DNA from 2 places in the Mesorhizobium sp. P2_D6 genome. Region 2 is predicted to be linked to the other one. Evidence: predicted binding sites of a transcription regulator. Region 2 holds the regulator's gene; the other holds the start of a gene.

Region 1 (9,950 bases), on a different contig from region 2:
GTCGACGAGGGTGGTTTTTCCATGGTCGACGTGCGCGATGATCGCGATATTACGAATTTTCATGTTGTGGTCTCGGGAGCGTTGCAGGCAGCAGGCCAAAGGCGCCGCCTCTTTCGGTTGCGCGGCTCATACAGGGTTTTTCGCAATTGCGAAAGAGGAGGCGCATCACCAAATACTCATCAAATCTTAAGCATCTCGGTGTGAGATGGTTTTGTTAACCAAGGCGGGAACCTTTCGGGGCCTGGGCAGTTCGAAATTCATGACCGACAAACTCAACCGATTTTGGCCACTCATCGCTTCGGTCGCATTCGCTGCCCTGCTGGCGGCCAATGCCGCGCAATCGGCCGCGACGCTGAAGGAAGCCAATCCAGTCTCGTCCTCTGACCAGACGGCCGAGCAGTTGTTCGCCGACGCCCCTGATGGCGTCGACCCCGTGGTCACCGGCCCGGTCAGCGCCTCCTTCAAGCAGAGGCAGCAGGTTGCCGGCTGCGACAGCGCGGTTTGGCCAAAGATTCCGACGGTTTGCTATCCGGATTGACGGTTCCCACCTACTCCAAGCGTAGCGATCCGTCACACCCCCCCTCTGCCCTGCCGGGCATCTCCCCCGCATGGGGGGAGATCAGATGCCGCGTCGGCTTTCGCCAATCGTCAACGCGGAAGAACCTGCGCCAGCGGCAGAACTGCTAATCTCCCCCCTTGCGGGGGAGATGTCCGGCAGGACAGAGGGGGGTGCTGTCCTGCCGACCTATCCAGCCTACGCCGACCGCACCGGATCGAGCGTCACCTTGTAGAGCTCGTTATCATCGCGATCCATCAGCCGCACCGTCAGCTGCTCGGTCGCCCCTGAAATATCGACCAGCCCGAAGAACTGGAGCCCGGCCGAGGGCGGCAGGTTCTGGCCCTGTTCGGCGGTCGGCGCCTTGATGAATTTCAGTTCCGGCCCAAAGGTCATGTCGAAATCGTTGGGGCCGAACGTGCCGGCATGGATCGGGCCGGAGACGAATTCCCAGAACGGGTTGAAGTCTTGGAACTGCGCCTTGTCGGGGTTGTAATAGTGCGCGGCCGTGTAATGCACGTCGGCCGTCAGCCACACTGTGTTGGTGATGCCGGCGTTCTTGATGTAGCGCAGCAGGTCGGCGATCTCGAGCTCGCGGCCCTTGGGCAGGCCGTTGTCACCATTGCTGACGGCTTCCGCGCCGACCTTCTTGGTGCCGTCGTCCCAGACGACGAGGCCAAGCGGCATGTCGGCGGCGATGATCTTCCAGGTCGCCTTGGAGTTGGCCAGTTCGCGCTTCAGCCATTTGGTCTGCTGTTCGCCGAGTATACGGGACTCCGGCGTCATGGTGTCCTGCATGTCCGGGCCGTTGGGGCCGCGATAGGAGCGCATGTCGAGGAAGAACACGTCGAGCAGCGGCCCATGGGATATCTTGCGATAGACGCGGCCCGGCTCCGACGGTTCGTAGCGGATCGTCGTCATCTCATGGAAGGCGCGCGCCGCACGCGCCGCCAGCACATGGATGGATTTTTCGGTGTAGCGGTTGTCTGCGCTCAGATCCTTCGAATCCGACCAGTTGTTCAGCACCTCGTGGTCGTCCCACTGGTAGAAGGTCGGGCAGATGGCGCTCAGGGCGAGAACGTTCTTGTCCATCATGTTGTACTTCCACTGGTCGCGGTACTCGTCCAGCGTCTCGGCCACCTTGCGCTTGCCGTCGATGAGGACGACGTTCTTCCATTTGCCGCCGCCAGGCAGGTCGACCTCATCCTTCATGGCGCCATCGGCATAGATCGTGTCGCCGGAATGCAGGAAGAAGTCGGGCGTGTGCTTGGCGATGGTGGCGTAGGTCTTCATGCCGGTCTGGTCGATGCCCCAGCCTTGGCCGGCGGTGTCGCCCGACCAGGCGAATTTGATGTCGCGCTTCGAGGCGGGTGCAGTGCGGAAGCGCCCGACGATCGGCTCGGAAACGACATTGATGTCGGCGAGGTCGGCGGCCGTCATGCGGTAGAAGATGTCCTGGTCGGCAGCCAAGTCGGTGAGCAGCCGCTTGACCGTAAAGTCGCTGGCCGGCGAGGTATCGAGCGGCGCCAGCCGGATGGCGTTGGCGAAATTCTCGGTCGACGACACTTCGAACATGACGCGCGAGGGTCGATCGGTGCGCGTCCACACCATGCCGCTCGAGGCATCGACATCGCCGGACTGGACACCATGGGTAAAGGCCGGGCGCTGGCTGGCGCGCGAATAGTAGGGCAAAGCGAGGCCCGATGCGCCGAGCAGACCCGCAGCGCTCGCTGAGGTGACGAAAGCGCGGCGGGTCAACGAGATCTTGTTCATGGCTGTCTCCTGATGGCTTGAACGTCCGCCACCAGCGTCCAGCCTCAATGTTTCAGCCGCATCTCGGAAAGATGAAGTTTTGATAACAATGGACAGGTGATCTCCCCCCTTGAGGGGGAGATGTCGCCAAAGGCGACAGAGGGGGTCGCCGCGCGTAGAGCGCTGACCTCCTCCTTCGCCGCAAGGACGCCGAGCCCGGTCGGACCGACCCCCTCTGGCCGCTTCGCGGCCATCTCCCCCTCGAGGGGGGAGATCAGCACCGCACCTCAAGCCACCTGCGGCTCCGGGTCGAAGGCCGGCCGGCTCGTATTGATCAGCAGCGACAGACACGCCGCCACAATCGCCGTCATGCCGGCAATCAGGAAGGCCAGTTCGTAATTGCCCTGCAATTCCCGCATGGTGCCGCCAAAGGCAGCGGCAGCGGCGGCGCCCACCTGATGGCCGGCGACGATCCAGCCGAAGACGATGGGTCCGCTGCGGTCGCCAAAGGCTTCGTTGGCGAGCCTGAGCGTCGGCGGCACGGTGGCGATCCAGTCGAGACCGTAGAGCACGGCAAAGATGATCAGGCTGGTCGCCGAGAAGCCGGAATAGGGCAGGTAAATCAACGACAGGCCGCGAATGCCATAGTAGACACCGAGCAGCTTGCGCGGGTCGAAACGGTCGGTGAGCCAACCCGACAGCGTCGTGCCGATCAGGTCGAAAATGCCCATCATCGACAAAAGGCCGGCCGCCTGCACCTCACCAATGCCCATATCGCCGCAAAAGGAGATCAGATGGGTGCCGACCAGCCCGTTGGTGGTGAATCCGCAGACGAAGAAGGTGGCGAACAGATACCAGAATACCCTGGTTCCCGCGGCGCGGCGCAGCGTGTTGAGCGTATGCCCCAGGAAATTGCCTTGCGAGGCCGGCGACACCGGCGGCACGTCATCGGCCTCGGCGCCATAGCGCACCATGCCGATGGAAGCGGGACGCTCCGGCACCAGCAGCCAGACCAGCGGCAGCAGACAGGCGGTGGCGACAGAGACGGCGATGGCGACCGGCTGCCAGCCGCCCGACTGGGCGAGCGAGGCGAGCAGCGGCAGGAACACCAGCAAGCCAGTGGCGCTGGAGGCTGACATCAGCCCCATGACAAGACCGCGATTGGTCTTGAACCAGCGATTGACGATGGTGGCGCCGAGCACGGTGGCAACAGCACCGGAGCCGATGCCGGAAAACACCCCCCAGGTGATGAACAGGTGCCAGGGCTCGGTCATCAGCAGGCTGAGCGCGGTCGAGCCCGACATGATCACCAGCGAGGCCAGCAGCGTACGGCGCAGGCCGATACGCTCCATCAATGCGGCGGCGAACGGCCCGGTCAGGCCATAGAGGAAGATGCCGATAGCGGCGGCAACCGACACGGTATCGCGCCCCCAGCCGAAGCTTTTGTCCAGAGGCAGCATCATCACGGAGGGCGCAGAACGAAGCCCGGCCGCGATCAGCAGGCAGAGGAAGATGACGCCGACCACGACGAAAGCGTAGCGCTGGCCAAAGGGACGGGATTGAGCTATCATGTTACTGACCGGTACGTTGCAGGGCGAGGAGATGTATACGTACCGATCGGTAACACGTCAACCGAGTCACATGATGCCAACGGACAAAAATATTGAACTGACCATCAATGACGGTCATGCAGCGCCGCCGCCCAAGGCTGCCAAGAAGATCCTCGACGTCGCCTACGACCTGTTTTACCGGCGCGGCATCCGGGCGATCGGCGTCGACGAGATCGTCAAGCGCGCCGGCGTCACCAAGCCCAGCCTCTACCGCAGCTTTCCCTCCAAGGACGAGCTCGCCGCTTCGTATCTCAGGCAATATGACCGTGAATATTGGGAGCGTTTCGACGAAGCCGTGGCCGCTCATCCCGGCAACCCGCGCGCGCAGATCAGTGCCTTCCTGACCCGCGTCGGCAAGCGTACGCAAAGACCGGACTATCGCGGCTGCGGTATGACCAACGCGGCGGTGGAATACCCGGAACACGGCCATCCGGCACGCGTCGTCAGCGAAGCCAACAAGCAGGAACTGCGCCGCCGCTTGCGCGAAATGGCGGCAACGATGGGTGCACAAGCCCCTGACACGCTCGGCGACGGCCTGCTGCTTTTGATCGAGGGCGCCTACATCAGCGGCCAGCTGTTCGGCCTCGGCGGCCCGGCGGCATCGGTAGCCCGCAACGCCGACCTGCTGATTGAGGCGAGCTTGAAGAAATAACATTTTCGAGCGTTGTCGCCGCCCCGAGGGGCGCTCCCATCACCGATTTCGCCAATCACCAACGTTGCAAGAGTTTCGCCGGGGCGCGCCCAGCCTCTTTCTCCCCGTTCACGGCAGGGCAATCGCATATGGATTCTTACGAAGAGGGACCCCCACCCTAACCCTCCCCACAAGGGGGAGGGAACGCTGCCGCGCCCCCTGTTTATCTCCGCCCCTGCATCCAGACCTCAATAATTTGCCGAGATCAGCGCCAGCAGGGTCTCCCTCCCCCTTGTGGGGAGGGATTAAGGGTGGGGGTAAGTGCCAGGCAAACATCTCAGAAAATGTCATATGCGATTGCCCTGCCGTTCACGGGGAGAAATGCCCGGCAGGCAATGAGGGGCGGCGCCAACCCCTGATAGCGCACGCTAGGCCTGTCGAAAATTTGACGATAGGCTGGAACGAACTCCACGGGAGACGTCCACATGCGCACCCTGCTGCTTGTCCCCTTTGCCCTTGCCGGCCTCTGCCAGGCAGCCCATGCCGACGGCATATCCAGCGCCTACACCGACCTCGATTCGCAAAAGGACTGCGTCACCTATGCGCAGGCCGAGGAAGGCGATGGCGACTGGGCTGAACTCGCCTGCTCCGGCTATCGCGGCTATCCCGTGCTGATCGCCTATGACGATGCCCGTGAATCACTGTTTTACGGATTTCCGCCCGGCGGCGAGATGACCTCGGTCTGGGAGAGCTTTTCCGGATTCAATTCGTCCGGCGCCAAGGTCGAATGGCGCATCGAGAGCAAGGGCGACGTCGCCGTTCCTTTCGCCGTCATCCACCGCCGCTCGATCAGTAATCCCGAGGATGAGAACAAGCCGACCGAAGTGCTGCTCGTCGCCAAGGTCGCCCAGATGGAAGCCCGCGATGGCTGCACCATCGGCCTGGTGCTCGCCACCGGCAACCCGCAGGCCAACGACCAGGCACGCAAACTGGCTGACGAAAAGGCCAAGAGTTTCGCCTGCGGCAAGGACAAGCACACCGTCATTGGCGATGTGCCGGCGTTTGGTAGGGTGGATAACTAAGGGCCGTTCGCGTTGGAACGCCCCCTTATGCAGTGTCGTCGGTTCGTGCTGCCCCTCATTGTCCTGCCGGACATTTCTCCCCGTATAGTGACGGGGAGAAAGACGCTGTCATCGCAGCTTTCGCCAATTACACACGTTGCAGAATGAGAAGCCGAGGGCCGGGCTACTCCCTTCTCCCCGTCACTACACGGGGAGAAGGTGCCGGCAGGCGGATGAGGGGCGGCGCCGTGCTTAGCGGCGCTCGCACCCCCAGCGTCGCCGCCTACTTCGCCGCCTTCGCCCGCGCGATCGCGTCGATAATCATCTTCTTGGCATATTTGGAATCGTGCCAGCCTTCGATCTTGACCCATTTACCGGGTTCGAGATCCTTGTAGTGCTCGAAGAAGTGCTGCACCTGGTCACGGGTGATCTCGGGCAGCTGCGTGTATTCGGTGACGTTTTCATAGCGCAGCGTCAGCTTCGGCGACGGCACGGCGATGATCTTCTCGTCCTGGCCGGCATTGTCTTCCATGATCAAGACGCCGATCGGCCGCACATTGATGACGCAGCCCGGCACCAGCGCGCGAGTGTTGCAGACCAGAACGTCGATTGGGTCGCCATCGCCCGACAGCGTGTGCGGCACGAAGCCGTAGTTGCCGGGGTAACGCATCGAAGTGTGCAGGAAGCGGTCGACGAACAGCGTGCCGGCCTCCTTGTCCATCTCGTATTTGATCGGCTCGCCGCCGATCGGCACCTCGATGATGACGTTGACGTCCTCAGGCGGGTTCTTTCCGCTGGCAATGGCCTCAATGCGCATGGCTCAAATCCCTCTCTCGATTTTCCCAGATCGATAGCGGGCGGAGCGCAATGGCGCAATGCGGCGATTGGTACGCAGCGCTCATGGAAGCGCACAGTTTATGATGATTTGTAACCGAGACCCGTTATTCCCAGACGAAGGCGACCTTTTTCAGCGCCCTCTGCTCGAAAATCTCGACGCCCTCGGCAACATCGCGGCCGCCGGCGCCGGCATAGAAGGCCAGCGCGTTCTGGTTGTCTTCCAGCGCCCACACCACCATGCCTTTCAGCCCGTGGTCGGCAAGCCGTGCCCGCGCCGCCTTGAACAGCCGGCTGCCGAGCCCGATGCCCTGATACTCCGGACGCAAATAAAGCTCGTAGATCTCGCCCTGCTGGCGAAGTTCGCGGGCGCGGTTCTTGCCGATCGTGGCGTAGCCGGCAATGGTGCCGCCGATCTCGACCACCAGCACCGTGGCAGCGCGACGAATCGCATTCGCCCACCAGTCGGCGCCACGACGGTTGATCATCGAGGTCAGCGAGCGATGCGGGATGATGCCGGAATAGGCGCCCTCCCAAGCCTGCTGGTGCACGTCGGCGATGGCGCCAGCGTCGCGTGGTTCTGCCTTCCTGATGTCGATGCTCAGCGTATTCATGATTTGTTAACCATAAACCCGCATCGGCCATTTGCAAGAGTCGAGGCCAACTCGCCAACCGCTTTCTCACAGCCGACCACGACACTGGTGACATCGGGCCAGAGCCGGCTTGAAAACGCGCGCTGCCGAGGCGGTAAACGGTCGTCAGGGTAGCGTTTGCAGGCTTTTCAGATCTCGACCAGATGGTCGTCCAACTCATTGGCGTCGCCCGATGTAACCGGGAAATGCTCGGCCAGCACCGCGCCGACCTGCTCGATCGCCTTGACGAAGCCGTCGGCGAGCCGGTCGTCGCCGGCATGCTGCGTAAGGTCGCGGATGACACCGTCCCAGACATGCTGGCCGACCTTGCTGTTGATGCCCGAGTCGGCGACCACTTCGGCATAGCGCTCGGCGATCGACACGAAGACCAGCACGCCGGTGCGCGCCGTGGTGCGATGGACGTTACGGGCGAGGAACTGCCTGAGCGCATTGTCATGTGCTGCCTGGTAACGCTGCCGGCGCGGCACCAGATGGATGCGCAAAGCGGGCAGCGCCCATAACAGCACCAGCACCGAGGCCAGCGCCAGCAGCTGTACAATGACGAAATGCGGCAGCCGGATCGACAGCCACCAGGCTTCCAGCCCATAGGCGACGGCGAGACTGACGATCAGCATGCCGGATGTCGCCATGAAGGCGGCCGGAAAGAAATAGCCGTCGCTGGCATGCGCGACGACGCAGTAGATCTCGCCGTCGGTTTTCGATTCGGCGGCGCGGATCGCGGTGGCGATGCGCTCATGGTCCTGCGGGCTGATCGGTCGTGTTGCCATGTCTCTCACCAGCTCCCTGAAGACCCGCCACCGCCGGACGAACCGCCGCCACCTGAAAACCCACCGCCGCTGCTTGAGCCCGACGACCAGCTGCTGCCCGAACTTCCTGACGACCATCCACTGCCCGAGGACCAGCCCGACGACGAACTCGTTGTCCAGCTGCTTGAACCCGAAGACGATCCCCTCGGTCCCTGGCCATAGCGAAAAGTCATGCCCAGCCATTTATACACGCCCGGTGACAGCTTGGTGCCGAAGATCGGCGGCAGGAAGGCCATCGCCAGGCCGCCGAAGAACATCGTCGCCCACAGGATCAGGAAGATCGCGACGATGGGATCGATGGGCGTACTGTTGTCGGCCGGATTGCGCTTGCCGCGCGCTTCCAGCTCTTCGGGATTGCCTTCCAGCACCATGACCATGTCGTCGACGGCTTTGGAAATGCCGCCGGAGAAATCGCCGGCACGAAAAGCCGGCACCATATCGTTTTCGATGATCAGTTTTGTGTGCAAATCGGTCAGCGTGCCTTCCAGCCCATAACCGACCTCGATGCGCATCTTGTGGTCGTTCGGCGCCACCAGCAAAAGCACGCCATTGTTCTCGCCGACCTGGCCGAGCTTCCAGAAGCGGAACAGCCGGTTGGCGTAGGGCTCGATCTCCTCTCCGTCGAGACTGTTGATCGTTGCCACCACGATCTGGTCGGAGCCCTTTGTCTCGAAGTCGGCCAGTTTCTGGGTCAGCGCCGCCTCGGTCGCGGGGTCGATGATACCGGCATCGTCGACGACGCGACCGGTGAGCGCCGGCAACTCCGCCGCCATGGCGGCAAAGCCGAAGATCAACACCGCCAGGGCAAACAACGCACCGGCGGTGAAACGCCCGGAGGGGCTGATGATGGGCATCATCATATCGACACCGCCGCCAACGCTTCCGGATTGCCCTCAAGCGCCATGACTGTCCTCGAGCACCTTGATGATGTCGTCGACGGCCTTGGAAAGGCCACCGGAGAAATCGCCGACGCGGAAGGCCGGCACCATGTCGTTTTCAATGATCCGTGTGGCGTGCGAATTGGTCAGCGCGCCCTCCAGCCCATCGCCGACCTCGATGCGCATCTCGCGGTCGTTCCTGGCCACCAGCAGAAGCACGCCATTGTTCTTGCCCGCCTGGCCGAGCTGCCAGAAGTTGAACAGCCGGTTGGCGTAAGGTTCGATCTCCTCGCCGCCGAGGCTGGGAACCGTGGCGACGACGATCTGGTCGGAGCCTTTGGTCTCGAAATCCGCCAGCTTCTGCGTCAGCGCCGCCTCGGTCGCGGCGTCGATGATGTCGGCATTGTCGACGACACGACCCGTGAGTGCGGGCAACTCCGCAGCCAGCGCTGTGAAGCCGACGAGCAGCACCGCCAAGCCCAGCAAGGCAGCGCCGGTCATTGCGACGAGACGGCCATGCCAGGAACTGATGATGCGTGCGTTCATCTCGTCACCAGCTTCCCGAGGAGCCGCCGCCGCCGGACGAACCGCCACCGCCTGAAAAGCCGCCACCACCGCTTGAACCCGACGACCAGCCGCCGCCCGAACTGCCCGAAGACCAGCGGCTGCTGGATGATCGCCGGCCTGGCTCGAAAGTCATGCCCAGCCAGCGGTAGCGGCCGGGGCCAAGTTTCTTGCCGAAGATCGGCGGCAGGATGGAGGCCGCCATGCTGCCGAAGAAGATGATCGCCCAGATGCTGATGAAGACGGTGAAGAACAGATTGTCCATGTCGATGGGCGGTTGCTCATTGCGCTTTCCGCGCGCCTCCAGTTCTTCCGGATTGCCTTCCAGCACCATCACCATGTCGTCGACGGCTTTGGAAAGCCCGCCGGAGAAATCGCCGGCGCGAAACGCCGGCACCATGTCGTTTTCGATGATCAGCCTGGTGTGCAGGTCGGTGAGCGTGCCTTCCAGCCCATAGCCGACCTCGATGCGCATCTTGCGGTCGTTCGGCGCCACCAGAAGCAGCACGCCATTGTTTTCCTTCGCCTGGCCGAGCTTCCAGAAGCGGAACAGCCGGTTGGCATAGGGTTCGATCTCCTCGCCGTCGAGGCTTGGGATAGTGGCG
Region 2 (9,950 bases):
CGGCGCGTTCCTCGGTGTTGCTGGAGACGCTGGTCGCGACCATCCAGCGCCATCGCCACGGCACGACAGGTCAGGCGCCGGAAGCCGCAAGCGGCGGTTCCGGCGAAGCGATGGTACAGCGGGTGTCGGTGCCGCCGGCACGCGCCCCGTCCGAGCGGGCGCAGTTGCATCCGCCGCCAGTGCGCGCCCGCGCCCGGGCCGGCGGCAGCGAACGCGGGCTCGACATCCTCGTTGCCGAGGACAATGAGGTGAACCAGATGGTGTTCACGCAGATCCTCGGTGAAACCGGCTACAGTTTCGAGATCGTCGGCAACGGCCGCAAGGCGCTCGACGCTTTCGGCCGGCTCAATCCGCGCATGATCCTGATGGATGTCTCGATGCCGGAGATGAACGGGCTCGAAGCCACGGCCGCGATTCGCCGGCTGGAGCAAGAGAGCGGCACGCATGTCCCGATCGTCGGCGTCACCGCGCATGCCTTGAAGGGCGATCGCGAGCGCTGCCTGGAAGCCGGCATGGACGACTATCTGCCCAAGCCGATCAGTCCCAAGGCGCTGCTCGAAAAGGTCGAGCGCTGGGCCGGCATCGCGAGCGAAGCCCAGCGAGACGCCGGCTAGCTGATATCAGCGCCGGGATTCGGCGGTGCCGCGACGTCCAGGGATATGGTGCGATCGCACCATATCAAAGCTTGCGCCCAGTCGGGAAAATGGCGGCAACTCAACCGCTCATTCAGTTACGGGCGGGAGCAAGCGACCGCCGACAAAGAAACAGCGTCGAAATCTACCCCAACGGACCTGTTTTTGGCGATGGCTCGGCCAAGATACGCTCTGGCCACGGGCAACGCGCTCCCGTCCGGTTTTTCTTTCTCGGCATCGCGGCCTGCGATCCGCCGGGACAAATGCCGGCGCAAAATCCCGCAAGCTTATGATTCCAGCGGCAAACTGCGGCTCTCGCGGAGATGCCGGCCGGCTGCGGCTTTCGGTGCGTCCATCCGACGTTACCGGGCTGACACGAAACTGTCATGCGACTGTAATAATCGAAGGCTATTGGCCTCAGCGGGCGCCGGCTGAAGAGGGCGCCGAGAGACCATCTTCCGAACAGGAGCAGGCCACATGAAGAAATTCCTCGTTACGGCATCGGCCGTGGCGGTAGCGTTCGCCGCATCGTCGGGTGTCGCCGCCGCGCGCGACCAGATCCAGGTCGCCGGTTCGTCGACCGTGCTACCCTACGCCAAGATCGTCGCCGAGCAGTTCGGCGAAACCTTCACCAACTTCAAGACCCCGGTGGTCGAGTCCGGCGGCAGCGGCGCCGGCATCAAGGAATTCTGCAAGGGCGTCGGCGAAGACACCATCGACATCGCCAACTCCTCGCGTCCGATCAAGAAGGACGAGCTGAAGTCCTGCGCCGACGCCGGCGTGAAGGAAGTCCAGGAAGTCCGTATCGGCTATGACGGCATCGTCTTCGCCACCGACATCAAGGGCCCGGATTGGGCGCTGGTTCCCGCCGACATCTACAAGGCGCTCGCCGCCAAGCTGGTCGTTGACGGCAAGCTGGTCGACAATCCGAACACCAAGTGGAACCAGGTCAACCCGAAGCTGCCCGACTGGGATATCGCCGCCTACATCCCCGGTGAAAAGCACGGCACCCGCGAAGTGTTCGAGACCAAGCTTCTCGACGCCGGCTGCGACAAGGCCGCCCTGAAGGCCGCCGGCATTGCCGACGACAAGGAAATCGGCAAGACCTGCATTGCCATCCGCAAGGACGGCAAGGCTGTCGACATCGACGGCGACTACACCGAGACGCTCGCCCGCATCGACTCCAACAAGACCGGCGTCGGCGTGTTCGGCCTCGCCTTCTACGAGAACAATGCCGACAAGCTGAAGGTCGCCAGCGTGGAAGGCGTCGTGCCTTCGACCGAGACGATCGCGACCGGCAAGTATCCGGTTTCTCGCCCGCTGTTCTTCTACGTCAAGAAGGCGCATCTCGGCGTCGTTCCCGGTCTCAAGGAATATGTCGAGTTCTTCCTTGACGACCAGATGATCGGCCCGGAAAGCCCGCTCGCCCAGTACGGCCTGGTTTCGGCTCCGGATGCCGAACGTCAGGCGCAGCGCGACGCGTTCGCTGCCGGGAAGAGCATGTAATCAACGACTGGATCAGGGCGCGGACCAAATCCGCGCCCTGATTTCGCTGTATGCCGCAACGGCGGCGGCGATCTGAATTTTCTCTGGGGTGGGTGATGTCGTCCTTGCTCGTACTCGCCATAGTCATCGCCATCGGCGTGGTCGCCTTCGTGATCGGCCGCCAGCGCGCCACGGGGCACGAAACCGGCAAGGTAAAGCCGCATTCGCGCGCCCACTATCACGGCTGGTGGGCCTTTCTGCTCGCCGTCCTGCCTGCCGTCCTGCTGCTCGCCGTCTGGGACATCGGCTCGTCCTTCTATCTTGACCGGCACATCCACGCCGCCCTGCCCGAGCGCACTGTCGACTCCAAGATCGCCAGCGAAGCGCTCGACGCCAGCCTGGTGAAGAGCCTCGCCAAGGGCCTGCGCCGGCTCGATGCCGGAACGCCGCTTCCCGCCACGTTCGCTGAATTGCAGCCGCTGCTCATCGCCAAGGGCGTGGCGCTGGCGACGGATACCCAGGACTACATGATCCCGATCGCGGTCGAGGCGAATGCCGTTCAGGACCGGCTTGGGCTGTTCGGCGCCGTCATCACGTTGGCATTGTCGATCGCCGGCGCCTTCTACGCGATTAGGCAAATTGCGCCGCGCGCCAGGGCGCGCAACAATGTCGAGAGGCTGATGCTGTGGGGGCTGCTTGCGGCGTCGACCATCGCCATCCTGACCACGGTCGGCATCGTGCTGTCGATGCTGTTCCAGACCATCACCTTCTTCGAAAGCGTGTCGCCGATGAGCTTCTTCTTCGGCACCGTTTGGGATCCGCGTTTCGCCGCTGCCGGCTCCGGCGGCAGCCAGGGCCAGTTCGGCCTGATACCGCTTCTCGCCGGCACGCTTTATATCGCCGCCGTCGCTCTTCTGGTGGCGGTGCCGGTCGGCTTGATGTCGGCGGTCTACATGGCCGAATATGCTTCGCCCAAGGTTCGCGCGGTGGTCAAGCCGGCGCTGGAATTGCTGGCCGGCATCCCGACCATCGTCTACGGCATCTTTGCCGTGGTCACGCTCGGGCCGTTCCTGCGCGACCTGTCGGGGGCACTCGCCGGCGGTTCGCCCTTCATCCAGGGCCAGAGCATCTTCACCGCCGGTCTGGTGATGGGCGTCATGCTGATCCCGGTCGTGTCCTCGCTGTCCGACGACATCATCACCGCGGTGCCGCGCGCCATGCGTGACGGCTCGCTTGGTCTGGGCGCGACGCGCTCCGAGACGATCAAGCGGGTGATCCTGCCGGCCGCACTTCCCGGCATTGTCGGCGCCATCCTGCTGACGGCGTCGCGCGCCATCGGCGAGACGATGATCGTCGTGCTGGCGGCCGGCGTTGCCGCCAATCTCACCGCCAATCCATTCGAGGCGATGACGACCATCACCGTCAAAATCGTCAACCAGCTGACCGGCGACCTCGAGTTCAACTCACCGCAGACGCTGGTCGCCTTCGCGCTCGGCCTGACGCTGTTCGTGCTGACACTGGTGATGAACATCGTCGCCCTCTACATCGTGCGCAAGTACCGGGAGCAGTACGAATGACCGACATTCCCCTGGACACGATGGCGGGCGCCGTTGCGCGTCCGCGCCGCGACATAGGGCTGAAGGCGCGCTACGCCGCTGAACGCCGTTTCCGCATCTACGGTGTGATTGCGATCTCGGTCGGCCTGGCCTTCCTGGCCATCATGCTGATCACCATCGTCTCGAAGGGCTACACCGCCTTCTGGCAGACGACGGTGACGCTGCCGATCAGCTTCGACGAGAAAGTCATCGACCCCTCCGGCAAGCGCGCCACCGATCCGAGCGTGCTGATCAAGGCGAACTATCCCAAGCTCGCCGACACTGCGCTGATGGCCAAGCTTGGCATCGACCCAAGCAACAAGCCGATGGTCATGAAGCTCAAGGGCTTCCTGTCGGAAGGCGCCCGCGTCCAGCTGCGCGACATCGTCGCCGCCGATCCGTCGGTGATCGGCACGACGCGCGACGTCAACATCCTGGCCGCGGCCAATCTTGACTCCGCCTTCAAGGGCCAGATCGACCTCAGCGTCGATGAAGCGCGCCGCAAGGTGTCCAACCAGCAGATCGACTGGATGAACAAACTCAAGGCCGACGGCGTAATGGCCGAGCATTTCAACACCGGTCTGTTCACCTATGGCGCCTCCAGCCGGCCCGAGACGTCAGGCATGGGCGTGGCGATCATCGGCTCGTTCTACATGATGGTGATCGTGCTGCTTTTGGCGCTGCCGATCGGCGTCGCGGCCTCGATCTATCTCGAGGAATTCGCCAAGAAGAACCGCTTCACCGACCTGATCGAGGTCAACATCAACAATCTTGCGGCGGTGCCGTCGATCGTCTTCGGTCTGCTCGGCCTTGCCGTGTTCATCAACTTCCTCGGCATGCCGCGCTCGGCCGCCTTTGTCGGCGGCCTGGTGCTGACATTGATGACGCTGCCGACCATCATCATCGCGACGCGCGCGGCCCTTGCCGCGGTGCCGCCGTCGATCCGCTCGGCAGCGCTTGGGCTTGGCGCCTCGAAGATGCAGATGGTGTTTCAGCACATACTGCCGCTTGCCGCTCCCGGCATCCTGACCGGCACGATTATCGGCCTGGCGCGTGCGCTGGGTGAGACAGCACCGCTGCTTCTGATCGGCATGGTCGCCTTCGTCGCCGACTATCCGAAGACGCCTTTCGATCCGGCGACCGCACTGCCGGTGCAGATCTACATGTGGGCAAACGAGGCCGAACGCGCTTTTGTCGAGCGCATGTCCGGCGCCATCATCATCCTGCTCGTCTTCCTCATGGCCATGAACATCACCGCGATCGTGCTTCGGCGCCGGTTCGAGCGGCGCTGGTAGAAAAAAGGCAATTTGGTATGAACATCATGACCGAACAGTCCCTTGAAAACGCAGTGGGCGACAAAATGAACGCCAAGTCGAACGAAGTCATCAAGATGCGCGGCGACAAGGTCGGCGTGTTCTACGGCGAGAAGCAGGCGCTGTTCGACGTCAATCTCGACGTCCGCCAGAACCAGGTGACGGCGCTGATCGGCCCGTCCGGCTGCGGCAAGTCGACCTTCCTGCGCTGCCTCAACCGCATGAACGACACCATCGATTCGGCGCGGGTGACCGGCAAGATCACGCTCGACGAGGATGACATCTATGACAAGAACATCGACGTCGTCGAACTCAGGGCTCGCGTCGGCATGGTGTTCCAGAAGCCCAATCCGTTCCCGAAGTCGATCTACGAGAACGTTGCCTACGGCCCGCGCATCCATGGCCTAGCCAAGCGCAAGTCCGACATGGACCAGATCGTCGAGTCGAGCTTGAAGAAGGCGGCGATCTGGAACGAGGTCAAGGACCGCCTGCAGGAGCCCGGCACCGGCCTGTCCGGCGGCCAGCAGCAGCGCCTGTGCATCGCGCGCGCCATTGCGGTGTCGCCGGAAGTAATCCTGATGGACGAACCCTGCTCGGCACTCGACCCGATTGCCACCGCACGCGTCGAGGAGCTGATCGACGAGCTGCGCCAGAATTACACGATCGTCATCGTCACCCACTCGATGCAGCAGGCGGCGCGCGTGTCGCAGCGCACGGCGATGTTCCACCTCGGCTACCTGGTCGAGGAGGGCGCCACCGACAAGATGTTCACCAATCCCGACGACAAGCGCACCCAGGACTACATTACCGGCCGCTTCGGCTGAGCCGTCCAGCGGTTGAATTTTCAGGCACGAGGACCACGATCATGGGTGAACATACCGTCGCCTCCTTCGATGAAGAGTTGGGCCAGATCAGCAAGCTGATCCGCGACATGGGCGATCTGGCCGGGTCGATGGTCAGCGGCTCGACAAAAGCGCTGCTCAATTCCGACAATGCGTTGGCGCAACGTGTCGTTTCCGACGACGCCATCATGGACGCGCGCCAGCGGGAACTCGACGATCGCGCCATCACGCTCATCGCCAAGCGCCAGCCGATGGCCAACGATCTGCGTGCCGTGGTCGGCTCGATCCGCATGGCCGGCGACCTCGAGCGCATCGGCGATCTCGCTAAGAACATCGCCAAGCGCGTTGGCACTGTGGGCCTCAGCGTCACGCCGCGCGACCTCTCGCATTCCATCGATGCGATGGCGCAGCTGGTGCTGATCCAGGTGCAAGGGGTGGTCGAGGAATATGCCGCCGCGGATGCCGCAGCCCTGGCGAAACTCAGGAATGAGGACGAACGTGTCGACGTCAAATACACGTCGGTGTTTCGTGAACTCTTGACCTACATGATGGAAGACCCGCGCAACATCACCGCCTGCACGCATCTCCTGTTCTGCGCCAAGAATCTGGAGCGCATCGGTGATCATGTCACCAACATCGCTGAAAATGCGTATTATGTGCTGACCGGCCAGCAATTGCCCGCCAATCGCCCGAAGCAGGACGAGACGGCGATGGCCACTTCGGCCTGACAAGGGTGAACTGCTGATGATCGCGCCACGCATCATGGTCGTGGAGGACGAGGAGCCGCTGGGCGTGCTTCTCCGCTACAACCTCGAATCCGAAGGCTACCAGGTCGAGGTGGTGACGCGCGGCGACGAGGCCGAAATTCGGCTGCAGGAAAATGTGCCCGACCTTCTGGTGCTCGACTGGATGGTGCCGGCGGTGTCCGGCATCGAGCTCTGCCGCCGGCTGCGCATGCGGCCCGAGACCGAACGGCTGCCGATCATCATGCTGACCGCGCGTGGCGAGGAGAGCGACCGCGTGCGTGGCCTGTCCACCGGCGCCGACGACTATCTGGTCAAGCCGTTCTCGACACCGGAATTCATGGCGCGCGTGAAAGCGTTGCTGCGCCGCGCCAAGCCGGAAGTGCTGTCCAGCGTGCTCAAGGTCGGCGACATCGTGCTCGACCGTGAATCGCACCGCGTCTACCGCAAGAAGAGCGAAATCAGGCTCGGACCGACCGAGTTCCGCCTGCTCGAATTCATGATGCGCCATCCCGGCCGCGTGTTCTCGCGCAGCCAGCTGCTCGACAATGTCTGGGGCGAGACGATCTATATCGACGAGCGCACGGTCGACGTGCATGTCGGCCGACTGCGCAAGGCGGTCAACAATGGCCGCATGCCCGACGTCATCCGCACCATCCGCGGCGCCGGCTACGCTATCCGGGAAGATTAGGCGCGCCGCGCTGTTGCCGGCCCCTCAGGCGACATGCTTGCCCGCTTTCGCCTGAATCCCCGGTGCGAAAATCTCCTGGTCGACGAAGCTGAGCGCGCGCATGGCGCAGCCTTCGCGGATCAGCGGCAGTTCGTTGGGCTCGGTGTCGAAGGAGATCGATTTCGAGTGCTGGCCGCCGGCAGTCTGAGCAATCGCTTCGCGCAATGCCGGTTCGATCAGATCGAACGCGGCGGCGCTGACTCCGACCATGGCGACAGGTGCTGGATCGATCAGCGCGAACAGGCTGCCGAGGCCGAAGCCAAGCGCCTCGCCGGCTTTGCGGTAGGCTTCGCGCTCGGGGCCGTCGGTCTCGCGGGCACGTGCGGCGAGCGCCCGCATGTCGGCGTCGCCGACATCGACCGGTTCGGCATCCTCGCTCATCATTTTGGCGCTGCGCCAGATGGCGTAGTTGCCGGCATAGGCCTCCACGCAGCCGCGCCGCCCGCAACGGCACAGCGCGCCGCCGGGCCGGTGGATCATGTGGCCGAACTCGCCGCCCGAGGAATGGGTGCCGGTGAACAATTCGCCCTTCAGCACCAGCCCCATGCCGATGCCATGCGAGAGCAGGATGGCGATGAAATTGTCGCGGTAGCGCTCAGGCTGGCGCCATTGCAGCGCCACCGCCATCATGTTGCAGTCGTTTTCCATGGTGGCCGGAATGCCGAATTCCGCTTCCAGTATGTCGGCGAAGGCAATGTCGGTCAGCGGCGTGATAGGCGACCACAGCATGGCGCGCGCCTGCGAATCGGTGATGCCCTGGATGCCCATGGCAATGCGGGCGATGCTCTGAACATCAAGATCGGGATCCTCGAGCCGCCGCCGCACGATTGCCGTGCATTCGCCGATCAGCTCGTCGCGCGGCATGGTCAGCGTGTCCAGCCGGCGCTGCTCCTCGGCGACCACATGGCCGGCATAGTCGATGACGGTGACGGAGAGGAAGTTCAGCGACAGCACCACGGTCATCACCGCCGCCGCTTCCGGATTGAGGCCAAGGCCGACCTGCGGCCGGCCGCGCTTCAGCGCACCCGTCTCGCCGGGTTTGCTCTCGGCCAGGATGCCTTCTTGAATCAGATCAGACGAGATCGCCGATATGGTCGAATGGCTGAGGCCGGTGGTCGCCGCAATCTCGGTCCGCGACGGCTGGCCGGCCCGGCGCACGGCCGAAATCACCATCGCACGGTTGCGACGGCGCAGATCGTCGTGGCGGATTCCAACCGACATTTTTCCTCCCGGTCCTCCTCGCGCCTCATGATAGTGGAGGCATTTGGTGGCACCAGCCAAATATTGGCAGAAGCAGGCCGCGCTGTCATTGTTTATTGCGAGTCTCGAAAAAATTCACAGAGGCCATCAGATTCCATCAGAATCGATGTTGACAGCGCCTCGCCGTTGGACCAGTATTTTTTCGAGGCTCGAAAAAATAGAGCCTCTGTGTGCCGGCCTTCGGGCCAGTTTTGTCGCGCCGCGCGCGGCGCAGGGAGGGTTATCATGAACAGATTTGCAGCCGCCATGCTGGCGGGTGTCGCCATGTCGCTGACGCTAGTGTCGGTCGCGCAGGCGAAGGACAAGGTCATCGGCGTGTCGTGGTCGAACTTCCAGGAAGAGCGCTGGAAGACCGACGAAGCGGCGATGAAGGCGGCGATCGAGGCGGCCGGCGACAAGTACATTTCCGCCGACGCGCAGTCCAACCCCGGCAAGCAGTTGACCGACGTCGAAAGCCTGATCTCGCAGGGCGCCAACTCGCTGATCATCCTGGCGCAGGACGCCTCGGCCATCGGCCCGGCGGTGCAGAAGGCGCTGGACGAAGGCATTCCAGTCGTCGGCTATGACCGCCTGATCGAGAACAAGGACGTCTTCTATCTGACCTTCGACAACAAGGAAGTCGGCCGCATGCAGGCCCGCGAAGTGTTCAAGGCGAAGCCCGAAGGCAACTATGTCTTCATCAAGGGCTCGGGTGCCGATCCGAATGCCGATTTCCTGTTCGCCGGCTCGATGGAAGTGCTCAAGGAAGCCATCGACTCGGGCAAGGTCAAGAATGTCGGCGAGGCCTACACGGATGGCTGGCTGCCCGCCAACGCCCAGAAGAACATGGAACAGTTCCTGACCGCCAACGACAACAAGGTCGATGCCGTGGTTGCGGCCAATGACGGAACCGCCGGCGGCGTCGTCGCGGCGCTGACGGCGCAGGGCCTTGCCGGAACCGTTCCGGTCTCGGGCCAGGACGGCGACCATGCCGCGCTGAACCGCATCGCGCTCGGCACGCAGACCGTGTCGGTGTGGAAGGACGCGCGCGAGCTCGGCAAGAACGCCGCCGAGATCGCGTCGCAGCTGGCCGACGGCAAGAAGACGGGCGACATTGCCGGCGCCAAGGACTTCACCACGCCCGGCGGCAACACCGTCAAGTCGCTGTTCCTGACCCCGGTTGCCATCACCAAGGACAACCTCAACGTCGTCATCGATGCCGGCTGGATCAAGAAGGACGAAGTCTGCGCCGGCGTCACTGCCGGCAGCGTTGCAGCCTGCAACTAAAACCGGACCCTATCGGTTCGAAATCTCGGCGCCGCGGCCCAAAAGCCGCGGCGTTTCTCCAAGGGCTTTCCGCTTCAAATGACC

What was found. The regulator PhoB, encoded in region 2, activates phosphate uptake and scavenging genes when phosphate is short. The targets are predictions, from matches to a motif close to TGTCATNNANCTGTCAT.
Region 1: AC1D1L_RS11155 (alkaline phosphatase D family protein) is a predicted target of PhoB. The motif match lies at 2,401-2,417, and genes of this name have one in related genera.

What each region holds. Positions count from the first base shown of each region.
Region 1 covers NZ_JBFUEG010000004.1:315,971-325,920, forward strand. The annotation lists gene typA (translational GTPase TypA) at 1-63, opposite strand, end outside; gene AC1D1L_RS11150 (hypothetical protein) at 260-538, shown strand; gene AC1D1L_RS11155 (alkaline phosphatase D family protein) at 755-2,329, opposite strand; gene AC1D1L_RS11160 (MFS transporter) at 2,596-3,879, opposite strand; gene AC1D1L_RS11165 (TetR/AcrR family transcriptional regulator) at 3,953-4,570, shown strand; gene AC1D1L_RS11170 (hypothetical protein) at 5,035-5,631, shown strand; gene ppa (inorganic diphosphatase) at 5,894-6,427, opposite strand; gene AC1D1L_RS11180 (GNAT family N-acetyltransferase) at 6,552-7,058, opposite strand; gene AC1D1L_RS11185 (TPM domain-containing protein) at 7,226-7,864, opposite strand; gene AC1D1L_RS11190 (TPM domain-containing protein) at 7,870-8,760, opposite strand; partial or broken gene AC1D1L_RS11195 (TPM domain-containing protein) at 8,815-9,282, opposite strand; gene AC1D1L_RS11200 (TPM domain-containing protein) at 9,332-9,950, opposite strand, start outside.
Region 2 covers NZ_JBFUEG010000018.1:12,154-22,103, forward strand. The annotation lists gene AC1D1L_RS27415 (PAS domain-containing protein) at 1-614, shown strand, start outside; gene AC1D1L_RS27420 (PstS family phosphate ABC transporter substrate-binding protein) at 1,110-2,138, shown strand; gene pstC (phosphate ABC transporter permease subunit PstC) at 2,234-3,694, shown strand; gene pstA (phosphate ABC transporter permease PstA) at 3,691-5,007, shown strand; gene pstB (phosphate ABC transporter ATP-binding protein PstB) at 5,025-5,849, shown strand; gene phoU (phosphate signaling complex protein PhoU) at 5,891-6,595, shown strand; gene phoB (phosphate regulon transcriptional regulator PhoB) at 6,612-7,301, shown strand; gene AC1D1L_RS27450 (ROK family protein) at 7,326-8,561, opposite strand; gene xylF (D-xylose ABC transporter substrate-binding protein) at 8,826-9,866, shown strand.